Regions from separate parts of the Lentzea sp. NBC_00516 genome, predicted to be linked through region 1. Evidence: predicted binding sites of a transcription regulator. Region 1 holds the regulator's gene; the other holds the start of a gene.
The links. The regulator HspR, encoded in region 1, represses chaperone genes until heat shock. The targets are predictions, from matches to a motif close to ANNTTGAGTNNNNNNNACTCAANNT.
Positions count from the first base shown of each region.

Region 1 (5,978 bases):
CGAGGCGTCGCAGCCGGAGTTCCGCGAGTACGCGCACATGATCGTGAAGAACGCGCAGGCGCTCGCGGAGGCGTTGCTGGAACGCGGCTTCGACCTGGTCTCGGGCGGCACCGACAACCACCTGGTGCTGATCGACCTGACGTCCAAGCTGATCGGCGGCAAGCCGGCCGCGCGGGCCCTGGACCGGGCGGGCATCGAGCTGAACTACAACGCGGTCCCGTTCGACACCCGCAAGCCGTTCGACCCGTCCGGCATCCGGCTCGGCACCCCCGGCGTCACGACGCGCGGACTCAAGCCGGAGCAGATGCAGTTGATCGCGAACTGGATGGACCGCGCGATCGCCGCCCACGACAACGACCAGGCGCTGGACCGCATCGCCGCCGAGGTCGGGGAACTACTCGGCAGCCTCTAGAGAGGCGACGGCCTCACGCACCTCGCCGAGCGTCCGGCGGGCGACTTCCACGAAGTCCCCGCCGGTCTCCAGCCAGCGTTCGTAGCCGCGGTTGAACGCCAGCACGCCCAGCTCGGCGGCCACGGCGGCGTCGAGTTCCGGCACTCCGCGCTGCTTCAGCGCGTCCGTCATCGCGATGGCGAACCCGACCATCTTCAACGCGGACCGCTCGCGCAGCTCGTCGTTGCTCGCGATCACCTCCAGCCGCTGCGGCCCGTGCGCCCGGCGTTCGTCCGTGAACGTCACCGCCGTCGCCACCAGCGCCGCCTCGATCACCTCCAGCGGCCTCGCGTCAGCGGGCGCAGCGGCGATCGCGCCGGTCATCAGGTCCGCCAGCACGTCCTGGCCGCCGAACAGCACCTCGCGCTTGTCCCGGAAGTGCCGGAAGAACGTGCTCTTCGTGAGGCCCGCGCGCTCGGCGATCTGCGCAACGGCGGTGTTCTCGTACCCCTGCTCGCTGAACAGGTCGAGTGCGGCGCGCACCAACCGCTCCCGCGCGTCCGGCTCCCATCGACCCATGCCCCCATCCTAAGTGATGCGACTTAGTCCCATCACTCTGCTACGGTTGATGAGACCAAGTCCCATCACTTGAAGGAAGTGTCATGAAGGTCTTCGTCACGGGTGCCAGCGGCCACGTCGGCTCGGCACTGGTCCCAGAACTGCTGAACGCGGGCCACGAGGTCGTCGGCCTGGCCCGTTCGGACGCGTCCGCCGCCAAGCTCGAGGCCCAGGGCGCCGGCGTGCGGCGCGGCGATCTGGACGACCTCGACGGACTGCGCAAGGGCGCGGCCGAGGCGGACGCCGTGATCCACCTGGCGTTCAAGCACGAGGAGATGTACGCGGGCGACTACCAGGGCGCCTCCGACGCCGATCTCGCCGTCGTCCAGGCGTTCCTGGACGAGCTCGCCGGCACCGGCAAGGCGCTGATCGGCACCGCCGGCACGCTGGCGTACTCGGGCCTGGGCCGCACCGCCACCGAGGAGGAGCGGATCTCGAGCGAGGGCCCGCGCGGCGCCGCCCGCAACCTGATCATCGACGCCCAGGACGTCCGCGGCTCGGTCGTCGTGCTGCCCCCGACCGTCCACAGTGCACTGGACACGGCCGGCTTCATCCCGATCCTGGTCAGGACCGCCCGCGCCACGGGGATTTCCGGCTACCCCGGCGACGGCACGAACCGCTGGTCGGCCGGACACACGCTGGACGCGGCGAGGCTCTACCGGCTGGCCGCGGAGAAGGCCCCCGCGGGCTCGGTGCTGCACGCCGTCGCCGAGGAGGCCGTGACGATGCGGGAGATCGCCGAGGCCATCGGCAGGAAGCTGAACGTGCCCGTCGAGGCCATCCCCGCGGAACGCGCCCAGGAGCACTTCGGTCCGCTCGCGTTCATGGTCTCGCGGGACGCGCCGACGTCGAGTGCGCGCACGAAGGCGTTGCTGGGCTGGGAACCGAAGGAACCCGGCCTCCTGGAAGACCTGGAGGCCGGGTTCTACTTCGAGCGGAGCTGAGCTTCGAGCTTCAGGTGGGCTTCGGACAGGACACCGTCGGGGTCCGGTCCGGCCAGCGCGGATTCCTCAAGCACGGCAAGGGTTTCCGGCTGGTGCAACCAGATGGTCAACGGGCCAACGTCTGGACCTTCGCGCACGAGTCCCGCCAGTGCGATCGGCGTCGCGAGGAAGTAGTCCTGCACGGCCGAACGCTCCCGCGGATCGCCCTTCGCGTGAGTCTCGGCCGCAAGGCGCAGCCAGAAGAAGTCCGCTTCGAGCTCTCCGAGTGCGATCAGTTCCAGCACGCGCGGAAGCAGGTATCGCACGAAGGTCTCGTCGCCGATCGTGCCCGACTTCAGCCAGAACTTCTCGACCTGGCTGGAAGTCAGCTCGCGCAACGGCACGGTGGTGAACGGCGCGACACCGGCCGCGTCCACGCAGTGGTCGCAGAAGTCGACCACCCTGGGACGCGGCGTCGCGAAGACCTCGTAGACGCGCTCGATCACTTGCGCGGCTTGGGTTTCCACACGACCAGCGCGGTCTCCTGCCGGATCGGCACGAGGTCACGCCGGTAGGAGGCGTGTACGGCGGCGGCCGTGGAATCGGCCACCGCCAACGCCTGTGCGAGTTCCTGCTGGAGTTCGGCGACCCGCGACCGCAGAGCGTCGACCTGGTTCTCCAGGTCGATGATCCGCTTGATGCCCGCGAGGTTCACGCCCTCGTCCTGCGAGAGGCGCTGGACTTCGCGCAGCAACACGATGTCGCGCATGGAGTAGCGGCGGCCGCCGCCGTTCGTGCGGCCCGGCGAGACCAAACCCAGCCGGTCGTAGGACCGCAGGGTCTGGGCGTGCAGGCCCGACAGCTGGGCCGCCACCGAGATCACGAAGAACGGCGTGTCCTCATCGGTCCCTGGGGGGAACGGAAAACCCACCGAACTCACCGCCCTTCAAGGAGTGCGTTCAGATCGCCTCGAGGATCGTGGTCCTGCGTCACGTCGGCATACGCCTCAAGCGCCTTGCGGGCCTCGGACGACAGGTTGTTCGGCACCGCGACCTCCAGGGTGATCAGAAGATCCCCCGCGGTCCCGTCCCGCTTCGTGATCCCCTTGCCCCGTGCCCGAAGCACCCGCCCGGAGGCGGTGCCGGCAGGCACCTTCAAGGAGACCTTGCCGTCCAGCGTGGGCACGGTCAACGTCGATCCCAGAGCGAGCTCGGAGAACGTCATCGGCGCCGTCAGCGTCAGGTCGTTGCCCTGACGGCCGAACACGCTGTGCGGGTTGACGTGCACGCGCACGAACAGATCGCCGTTCGGACCGCCGTTGCGGCCGGGTTCGCCCTGTCCCGCAAGGCGGATCCGCTGGCCGTCGTCGACACCCGACGGGATCCGCACGGTCAGCGTGCGGGTGCGGGTGCTGACGCCGTCGCCACCGCACTCGGGGCACGGGTCGTCGATGATCCGGCCCGTGCCACGGCAGTCGCGGCACGGCTCGCTGAACGCGAACGCGCCCTGCGACCGCGTGACGAGCCCGGAGCCCGTGCAGGTCGCGCAGGTGTGCGGCGTGGTGCCCGGCTTGGCGCCGGAACCACCGCACGTCGTGCAGGCGGCGGGGGACGACAGGCGCAACGGCACCGTCGCCCCCTTGACCGCCTCGGTGAAGTCGATGCGGACGTCGGTCTCGACGTCCTCACCACGACGCGGACGCGTGGCCGACCCGGGAGTCGCGCCGCTACGCCGGTTGAACAGGCCGCCGAGCAGGTCGCCCAGGCCGCCGCCACCGGTGTTCTGCGCGGCACGGCCGAACAGGTCGTTCACGTCGAACCCGCCGGAGCCGAAGCCACCGGAGCCCGGGAAGCCGCCGCCGCCCGCGAACAGGCGGCGGGCCTCGTCGTACTGCTTGCGCTTGGCCGGGTCCGACAGCACGCCGTAGGCCTCGGAGACCGACTTGAAGCGGGCCTCGGCCTTGGCGTCACCGGGGTTCGCGTCGGGGTGCAGCTCGCGGGCGAGCTTGCGGTACGACTTCTTGATCTCGTCCGCTGTCGCCTCGGAGGAGACGCCCAGCTCGCGGTAGAAGTCCTTCTCGATCCAGTCCCTCTGACTCACCGGACGGCTCCTCCTCCCTAGGCTTCTTCGGACGACGCGGCGGGCTCGTGGTCGGTCACCGCGACGAGCGCGGGCCGGACGAGCTTGTCGCCGAAGGTGTAGCCACGACGCAGGACGGCGGTGACCGTCGGGCCGTCGACGTCCGGGGACGTGCTGTGCTGCACGGCCTCGTGCACCGACGGGTCGAACGCCTCACCGTCGTGCGCGAACGGCTCCAGGCCGGTCTTGGCGAGCGTGGACACGAGCTTGTCCGCGACCGCCTTGAACGCACCGGTCAGGTCGCCGTGCGCGGCGGCCCGTTCGATGTCGTCCAGCACCGAGAGCAGTTCGGAGGCGACGGACGCCTTCGCGTTGGTGATCACCGCTTCGCGGTCGCGTTCCACCCGCTTGCGGTAGTTCGCGTACTCGGCGGTGAGCCGCTGGAGGTCGGCGGTGCGCTCGTCGAGCTGGGTCTTCAGCTCGGCGGCCACCTCGTCCACGACCTCGGCGACCAGAGGTTCGGCCGGAGCAGTGCCCTCTTCCTCGGCGACGTGGGCCGGCGGCCGGACCTCACCCGTTTCGGGGTCGATCCGGTGCCGGTCGTTCACGACGACCTGAGGCTGCTCCTCGTCAGGGGCGGCATGCCTCGGTTCGGTCACTTCTTCTCGTCCTCGTCCACGATCTCGGCGTCGACGACGTCGTCGTCCTTCTTGGCACCGGCACCGGCGCCCGCACCGGCGGCACCCGGCGCGTCAGCACCAGGGGCCTCGGCACCGGGAGCACCCGGAGCGTTGGCGTAGATGGCCTGGCCGATGGCCTGGGACTCGGTCGCGAGCTTCTCGACCGCCGTCTTGATGGCGTTGATGTCGGTGCCCTTGAGCGCCTCGGTCGCCTCGGCGATCGCGGCGTTGACCTTGTCCTTGATCTCGGCAGGGAGCTTGTCGTCGTTCTCCTTGACGACCTTCTCCGTCTGGTAGACCAGCGTCTCGGCCTGGTTGCGGACCTCGGCCTCCTCGCGGCGGCGCTTGTCCTCCTCCGCGTGGGCCTCGGCGTCCTTGACCATGCGGTCGATGTCGTCCTTCGGCAGCGCGGAGCCACCGGTGATCGTCATCGACTGCTCCTTGCCGGTGCCCAGGTCCTTCGCCGACACGTGGACGATGCCGTTCGCGTCGATGTCGAAGGTGACCTCGATCTGCGGCACGCCACGGGGGGCGGGCGGCAGGCCGGTCAGCTCGAACATGCCGAGCTTCTTGTTGTGCGCCGCGATCTCGCGCTCGCCCTGGAAGACCTGGATCTGCACGGACGGCTGGCTGTCGTCGGCCGTCGTGAAGGTCTCGGAACGCTTCGTCGGGATCGTGGTGTTGCGCTCGATCAGCTTGGTCATGATGCCGCCCTTGGTCTCGATGCCAAGAGACAGCGGGGTGACGTCGAGCAGCAGGACGTCCTTGACCTCACCCTTGAGGACACCGGCCTGCAGGGCGGCGCCGACGGCGACGACCTCGTCCGGGTTCACGCCCTTGTTGGGCTCACGGCCGCCGGTCAGCTCCTTCACGAGCTCCGCGACGGCGGGCATGCGGGTGGAGCCACCGACGAGCACGACGTGGTCGATGTCGCCGACGGAGACGCCGGCGTCCTTGATCACGTTGTTGAACGGCGCGCGGGTGCGCTCGAGCAGGTCGTTCGTGATGCGCTGGAACTCGGCGCGAGACAGCGTCTCGTCGAGGAACAGCGGGTTCTTGTCGCCGTCGACCGTGATGTACGGCAGGTTGATCGAGGCGTTGTTGGAGCTCGACAGCTCGATCTTGGCCTTCTCCGCAGCCTCACGGATGCGCTGGAGGGCCATCTTGTCCTTGGTCAGGTCGATGCCGTTGGCCTGCTTGAAGCGCTCGACCAGCCAGTCGACGACGCGCTGGTCCCAGTCGTCGCCACCGAGGTGGTTGTCACCGGAGGTCGCACGGACCTCGACC
Region 1 covers NZ_CP107840.1:7,357,026-7,363,003, reverse strand. Annotated here, with positions in the region: gene glyA (serine hydroxymethyltransferase) at 1-412, shown strand, start outside; gene OG205_RS33650 (TetR/AcrR family transcriptional regulator) at 395-970, opposite strand; gene OG205_RS33645 (SDR family oxidoreductase) at 1,054-1,953, shown strand; gene OG205_RS33640 (hypothetical protein) at 1,935-2,438, opposite strand; gene OG205_RS33635 (heat shock protein transcriptional repressor HspR) at 2,435-2,863, opposite strand; gene dnaJ (molecular chaperone DnaJ) at 2,869-4,032, opposite strand; gene grpE (nucleotide exchange factor GrpE) at 4,050-4,670, opposite strand; gene dnaK (molecular chaperone DnaK) at 4,667-5,978, opposite strand, start outside.

Region 2 (5,978 bases), 930 kb from region 1:
GCTCCGGTCGCACCGTGAAGACCACGTCGTATCGGGGCCTGACCCCGGTCGAGGAGAGCAGGACCGTCTACGGCGGCGACCGCACCACGTCGTTCCCGCCGACCGGTGGCGTGATCAACGAGCAGATCAGCAACGTCCGCGGCCAGGTGCTGGAAACCCGCCAGTACACGAAACCGCCTGTGGTCAACGGCTCCGTGGTCTCCGGTGGTGAGTTCCAGGCGACCGCCCGGCACTACTCGGGCGCCGGCCTGCTCGACTTGATCAAGGACAACGCCGGCAACCAGTGGACGTTCACCCACGACCTCCGCGGGCGGACGACCAGTCAGACCGACCCTGACGCGGGCACGACGTCGACCACGTACGACCAAGGTGGACTGGTCGAGTCGACGAAGAACGCCGATGGCAAATCGCTCTTCTACGAGTACGACGTCCTCGGCCGCCGCACCGTTGAACGCGCTGACTCCAAGACCGGCACCATGCTCGCGCAGTGGCGCTACGACGGCGCGACCAACGGCGTCGGCCTGCCGCACTACAGCACGCGTTACACCCCGACCGGCAACTACGACTCGGGCCCCAGCGCGTACGACGGCGCCGGCAACGTGACCGACGTGATCCTGCGCGTTCCCGCGTCGGAACAAGGCTTCGCCGGCACCTACACGACGTCGACGAGCTACACCCGCACCGGCTTGCCGAAGACGCTGACGCTGCCGGCCAAGGGCGGCCTCCCCGGCGTCCCGATCACGACCACCTACAACAAATACGGCTTGCCGCAGAAGACCGAGGGCTACAACGTCTACGTCAGTTCGTCCAGCTATGGGCCCTTCGGTGAACCACTGAAGTACGTCCTCGGCGCCAACACCGCCGCGTCCGATCTGACCTTCAGCTACGACGCGCACACCCGTCGCCTGGTGCAGAGCAAGCTCTCCGGAGGCCAGGCGCCGCCACTGATCGACGAGACCAACTACAGCTACGACCACGCGGGCAATCTGCTCAAGCAGGTGAACAACCAGGGCACCGCCGGCACCCGCACACAATGCTTCACCTATGACGCGTTGCAGCGTCTGACCCAGGCCCGAACCTCGACCGACTCCTGTACGGCCGAGCCTGCCCAGACGAACCTGGGCAGCCTGGCGCCGTACTGGCAGTCGTGGACGTTCGACCCGACCGGTCTGCGCAAGACGCAGGTGAACCACGCCACCGTGGCAGGTCAGCAGGACAAGACCACGGCATACAACTACCCGGCCGCGGGCGCGGCGCGTCCGCACTCGCTGACCAGCACGTCGGACAACACCTCCTACACCTATGACGCATCAGGCAACACCAAGACCAAGACGCTGCCATCCGGTCAGCAAACGTTCGACTGGGACTACTCGAACAGGCTGAAGTCCGTCACCACGCAGGAAGGCGCGACCTCCTACGCCTACGACGCCGACGGCAACCAGTTGATCCGTCGTGACCCGGACAAGTCCACCTTGTTCCTGCCGATGCAGGAACTGGTGCGCAACAACCAGTCCGGCAACGTGACAGGCACCCGCTACTACTTGCACGGCGGTACGAAGGTCGGCATGCGGGTCGGCGGAGGCAACTTCAAGTTCGAGCTGTCCGACCTCCACAACACCGGCCAGGTGGTCGTCGACTCAGTCTCTCGCGAGGTCACCCGCCGCGCCATGGACCCGTACGGCAACGCGATCGGCGGCAACGTCGCCGGCCCGTGGCCGAATGGCAGAGGGTTCCTGGACAGACCGGTGTCCACCGTCACCGGACTGACCGACATCGGCGCCCGCAAGTACGACGCCGTGACCGGCCGCTTCATCTCGGTCGACCCGCTGCTCGACCTCACGGCACCGCAGACGTGGACCGGCTATACCTACGCGAACAACAACCCGACCACGTTCGCGGACCCGAGCGGCCTGTTCTGCGACGGCTGCGAGTACTCGGACAACCAGATCGGCAACCACCACGGTGTCGGGTGCTCGTACGACCCGACCGGTAGCTGCCGTTCACAGGAGGAAGTCGATCTGGGCTATCAGATCGAGACCGGGCAGAACGAGGACCCGGCGCTGCAGCCCACGCTGTTCGGTGTTCCGGTACCGACCTACTCGGTGATCAAGGCGATCAGACCTGCCGGACACGGGTACGGGCCAGGAGATACCTACACCCAGGCTGTGCACGACTGGGCCAGTGCCCGTTGTGTTCGACCCGGTGAGGCGGATCGCGACTTCTGCGCCGGTGCCAATGCCAGCGGGATGCTCGACCCGAAGAACCCGATGCTGCACAAGATCATTGGTGCTGTGGTCGTCGGCGGGATGGCGGCACTGGCGTGCATCGTGGCCTGCGTGCCGGTGTTGACGGCTGCCGCGGCGTTCAGTCCAGAAGCCGCTGTGATGACCAGCGCCATAATGTCAGCCGAGGCCATCGGTGGTAGTGCCGCGCTGGCAGGTGTGGGCGCAACCGCAGTTCTTGCCGAGGGGGCTTCACTCGGTGCTCTTCCAGGAACTGCCGGCGTGCAAATTGCCGGGCGCCTCAACCCAGGCCAGATGGCGGCGCTGTCTGCGGAGCACGGAGTCGAGTTCGCTCTAATCTACCGGCACGGGCCGAAGGAAGGCGGCAGAGGCGGCACCTACCACTTGTACTCAGGTCAAGCGAGGTCCGTGACCGTCCCGGTTGGGCCCGATGTGCAGTGGATCTATCACACACATCCAGGCGGTACGCCGTATGCTAGCTACGCCGACGTGGGGGCGTTGCAAAGCCTCAAGGCCGCAGGATCGCCGCAGCGGTCAAGTCAGGTCATACTTCCGTCGGGTGGCACCATCAGGTTCGGTGGAAAGTGGAGTCGTCAGGGTGAGTACAAACCTCTGTCAGGGCTGTGGTCATGAGTATTTCTGAGTATGCGTATCTTTGGTCATTGCCGCACGGGCGGTATTTCCTGGTTGGGTCCCGTGACACTGAGTACGGGTATTTGATCTGGGATTCGACTACAAGAACTGCTCTTCTGATCGAAGATGATGATCTGGCCGCCGAAGTTACGGCACAGATGGAGCAGCAGGGTGTTCTGGTAGTGGCGCGCATCACTGATGTGCCGGGTTGGTACGAGGGTTTGAAGTCGTAGACGGGCTTGATTAGCGTCGGCTGATCAGATCGCGGTGACCAGCGAGGATCTCTCGCTGGTCACCGCGACTGTTCTGTTCGCAGCGCGAACGTCGCTTGAGTCGCATCGCCTGGGCACCGTTGCGTTCCAGGTTTAAGTCTGCAAGACTCAAACCATGTTCACGACACCGCAGGCGCTGGAACTGGTGGAGCGCGCCACGACAGCCGAGTCGCTGTTCGGGCGCCGCACCACCGACCCGGACCTGCGCAAACAGGCACGGCGCCGGTACCACGCGCTCGCCTCGGTCCTGCACCCCGACGTGGTCGGACCGGACAACACGCGGGCGCACAGGGCGTCGGCGAACCTGACCCGCCTGCACCACGAGTGGACCCACAGCACGAGCGTCGAACTGAGGACCAGGACCGGCGTCTACCGCGTCGGCGAGCCGTTCGCGGTCGGCAGCATCGCCAACCTGTACGAGGCGGACGGGCCGCAAGTGGTCAAGGTGGTGCGCAACCCGGCTCTCAACCCGTTGCTGCACGGCGAATGGCACGCCCTGCGGGAGCTGGAGCGCTTCACCGACCGGAACCAGTGGTTGCGGCCCTATTACCCGCGGCTGCTCGACACGTCCGGTGATGTCGCCAAGGGCTCAAGGGCTTTCACGGTGCTGGACCCGCTCATCGACGGGTTCGTGACGCTCGCGGACATCAAAAGCGCTTTCCCGCACGGGCTGGACGGGCGCGACTACGCGTGGATGCATCGCAGGCTGCTCAAGGCGTTGGCCGGCGCGCATCAGATCGGGCTCGTGCACGGGGCTGTCACGGCCGAGAACGTCATGGTGCACCCGGAACAGCACGGGATCGTGCTGGCCGGCTGGTCGTTCGCCGTCGAGAACAACCAGCGACTCCTCGCGACCAGCAAAACCATCAGCTACCCACCGGAAGTGAGCGAAGGCAAGCCGGTGACGGCCGCGACGGACGTCCACATGGCACACACGCTGATGCTCGATCTCCTGGACCACAAGGAACATCGGCAACAGGCCTTCGCGCGAGGCTGCCTGCAGGAACGCCAGGGACGCAGGCCGGACGCCGCCGATCTGCTGGCCGAGTACGACGACCTGCTCGAAGAACTCTACGGCGCACGGGTTTTCCGCCCGTTCGCCCTTCCCGAAGGAGCATGATCATGGGACACGGCAAGTGGGATGACAACGCCTACGCGGCAGCCAAGACCTTCAGGGCTGCCAAGGGAATCGCGGACTTCGGCTACACCGCCTCGATCAAGGGGAACCCCGCGTCGAGCTGGAAGGCGGCGCCGAGCCTCGACCCGCTCAACGTCGAGCACCGCGAGTGCCGCGACTCACCCGACCACGCGGACTCGACGCCGATCGCGGTGCTGTTCGACGTGACCGGGTCGATGGGCGCCGTGCCGCGGATCATGCAGGGCAAGCTCGGCAAGTTGCACGGACTGTTGCAGCGCAAGGGATATCTCGCCGACCCGCAGCTGATGTTCGGCGGGATCGGGGACGCCGACAGCGATCGCGTTCCGCTGCAGGTCGGCCAGTTCGAGTCGGACAACCGCATGGACGAGCAGTTGCGGGACATCTTCCTCGAGGGCAACGGTGGCGGGCAGAAGAGCGAGTCGTACGAGCTGGCCGCGTACTTCGTCGCACGGCACGTGGTCACCGACGCGTGGCAGAAGCGGGGCAGGAAGGGCTATCTGTTCATCATCGGCGACGAGCTGAACAAGCGGCGGCTGGAAGCCAAGCACATCCGCCGGATCATCGGCGACGACGTCAAGCAGGACATCGACCCGGTGTCGGTGTACCGCGAGCTGGCTCTCAAATGGCACGTGTACTTCATCCTGCCCAACCAGTCGTCGTACTTCAACGACGACTCCATCGGTGAGCACTGGCGGACGATCCTCGGGCAGAACTTCCTCAAGCTCGACGATCCCGGCGCGGTGTGCGAGCTGATCGCCGCGACGATCGGCATGGAGGAACAGGTGGTCGATCTCGCCCAGGCCCTCGTGGACCTCGCCGAGATCGGGTCGGTCGCCGAGAGCAAGGCCGTCGGCAAGGCACTGGTCGCCGTCGGCGGCGCGGCACGCTCGATCACCGCCGCACCGCTGGGCATCGACGGCCCCGATGACGTGGCACTGAGCTGATGAACGACCACGTGATCGTCGTCGGGCTCGGGTTCGGCGACGAGGGCAAGGGGGCCACCGTCGACGCGCTGTGCGCCGACGGGTCGGTGTCCACCGTCGTGCGGTTCAACGGGGGAGCGCAGGCCGCGCACAACGTGATCGCCGACGGACGGCACCACACCTTCAGCCAGTTCGGGTCCGGCACGCTCGCGGGCGTGCCGACCCTGCTCTCCTGCCACGTGCTCGTCGAACCGATCGCGCTGGCGACCGAGTCACGCGAACTGGAGGCGCTGGGCGTCGCCGACCCGCTCTCGCTGATGTCGATCGACGCCCAAGCCCTGCTCACGACGCCGTTCCACGTTGCCGCGAACCGGGCCCGCGAGAACGCCAGGGGCAAGGACCGGCACGGCTCGTGCGGCAAGGGAATCGGCGAAACCGTCTGGTACGGGCTGCTGGAGGGGACGACCAGGGGAGTGGTCGTCGAGGGGCAGGAGGTCATCGGCGCGCCGGGTCAGGCCCCGGCCGTCGGTGACTGCCTCGACCCCACCACGTTGCGGCGCAAGCTGGACGCGCTCGCCCGGTTCTACGAGCCGCTGATCGGCGACGGCATCAGCGTGGACGAGCTGGTCATGCTCTACCGGTCGTTCGCGGACGTCGTCCGGATCACGACCGACGACGTCGGACGACTCGCGGACGCGGGACGGCTCGTCTTCGAGGGCTCACAGGGCGTTCTGCTGGACGAGACCTA
Region 2 covers NZ_CP107840.1:8,290,489-8,296,466, forward strand. Annotated here, with positions in the region: gene OG205_RS38365 (RHS repeat domain-containing protein) at 1-2,876, shown strand, start outside; gene OG205_RS38370 (adenylate cyclase) at 3,264-4,268, shown strand; gene OG205_RS38375 (hypothetical protein) at 4,271-5,251, shown strand; gene OG205_RS38380 (adenylosuccinate synthetase) at 5,251-5,978, shown strand, end outside.
Region 2: a site for HspR is predicted at 3,239-3,263, ahead of OG205_RS38370 (adenylate cyclase). Genes of this name have one in related genera too.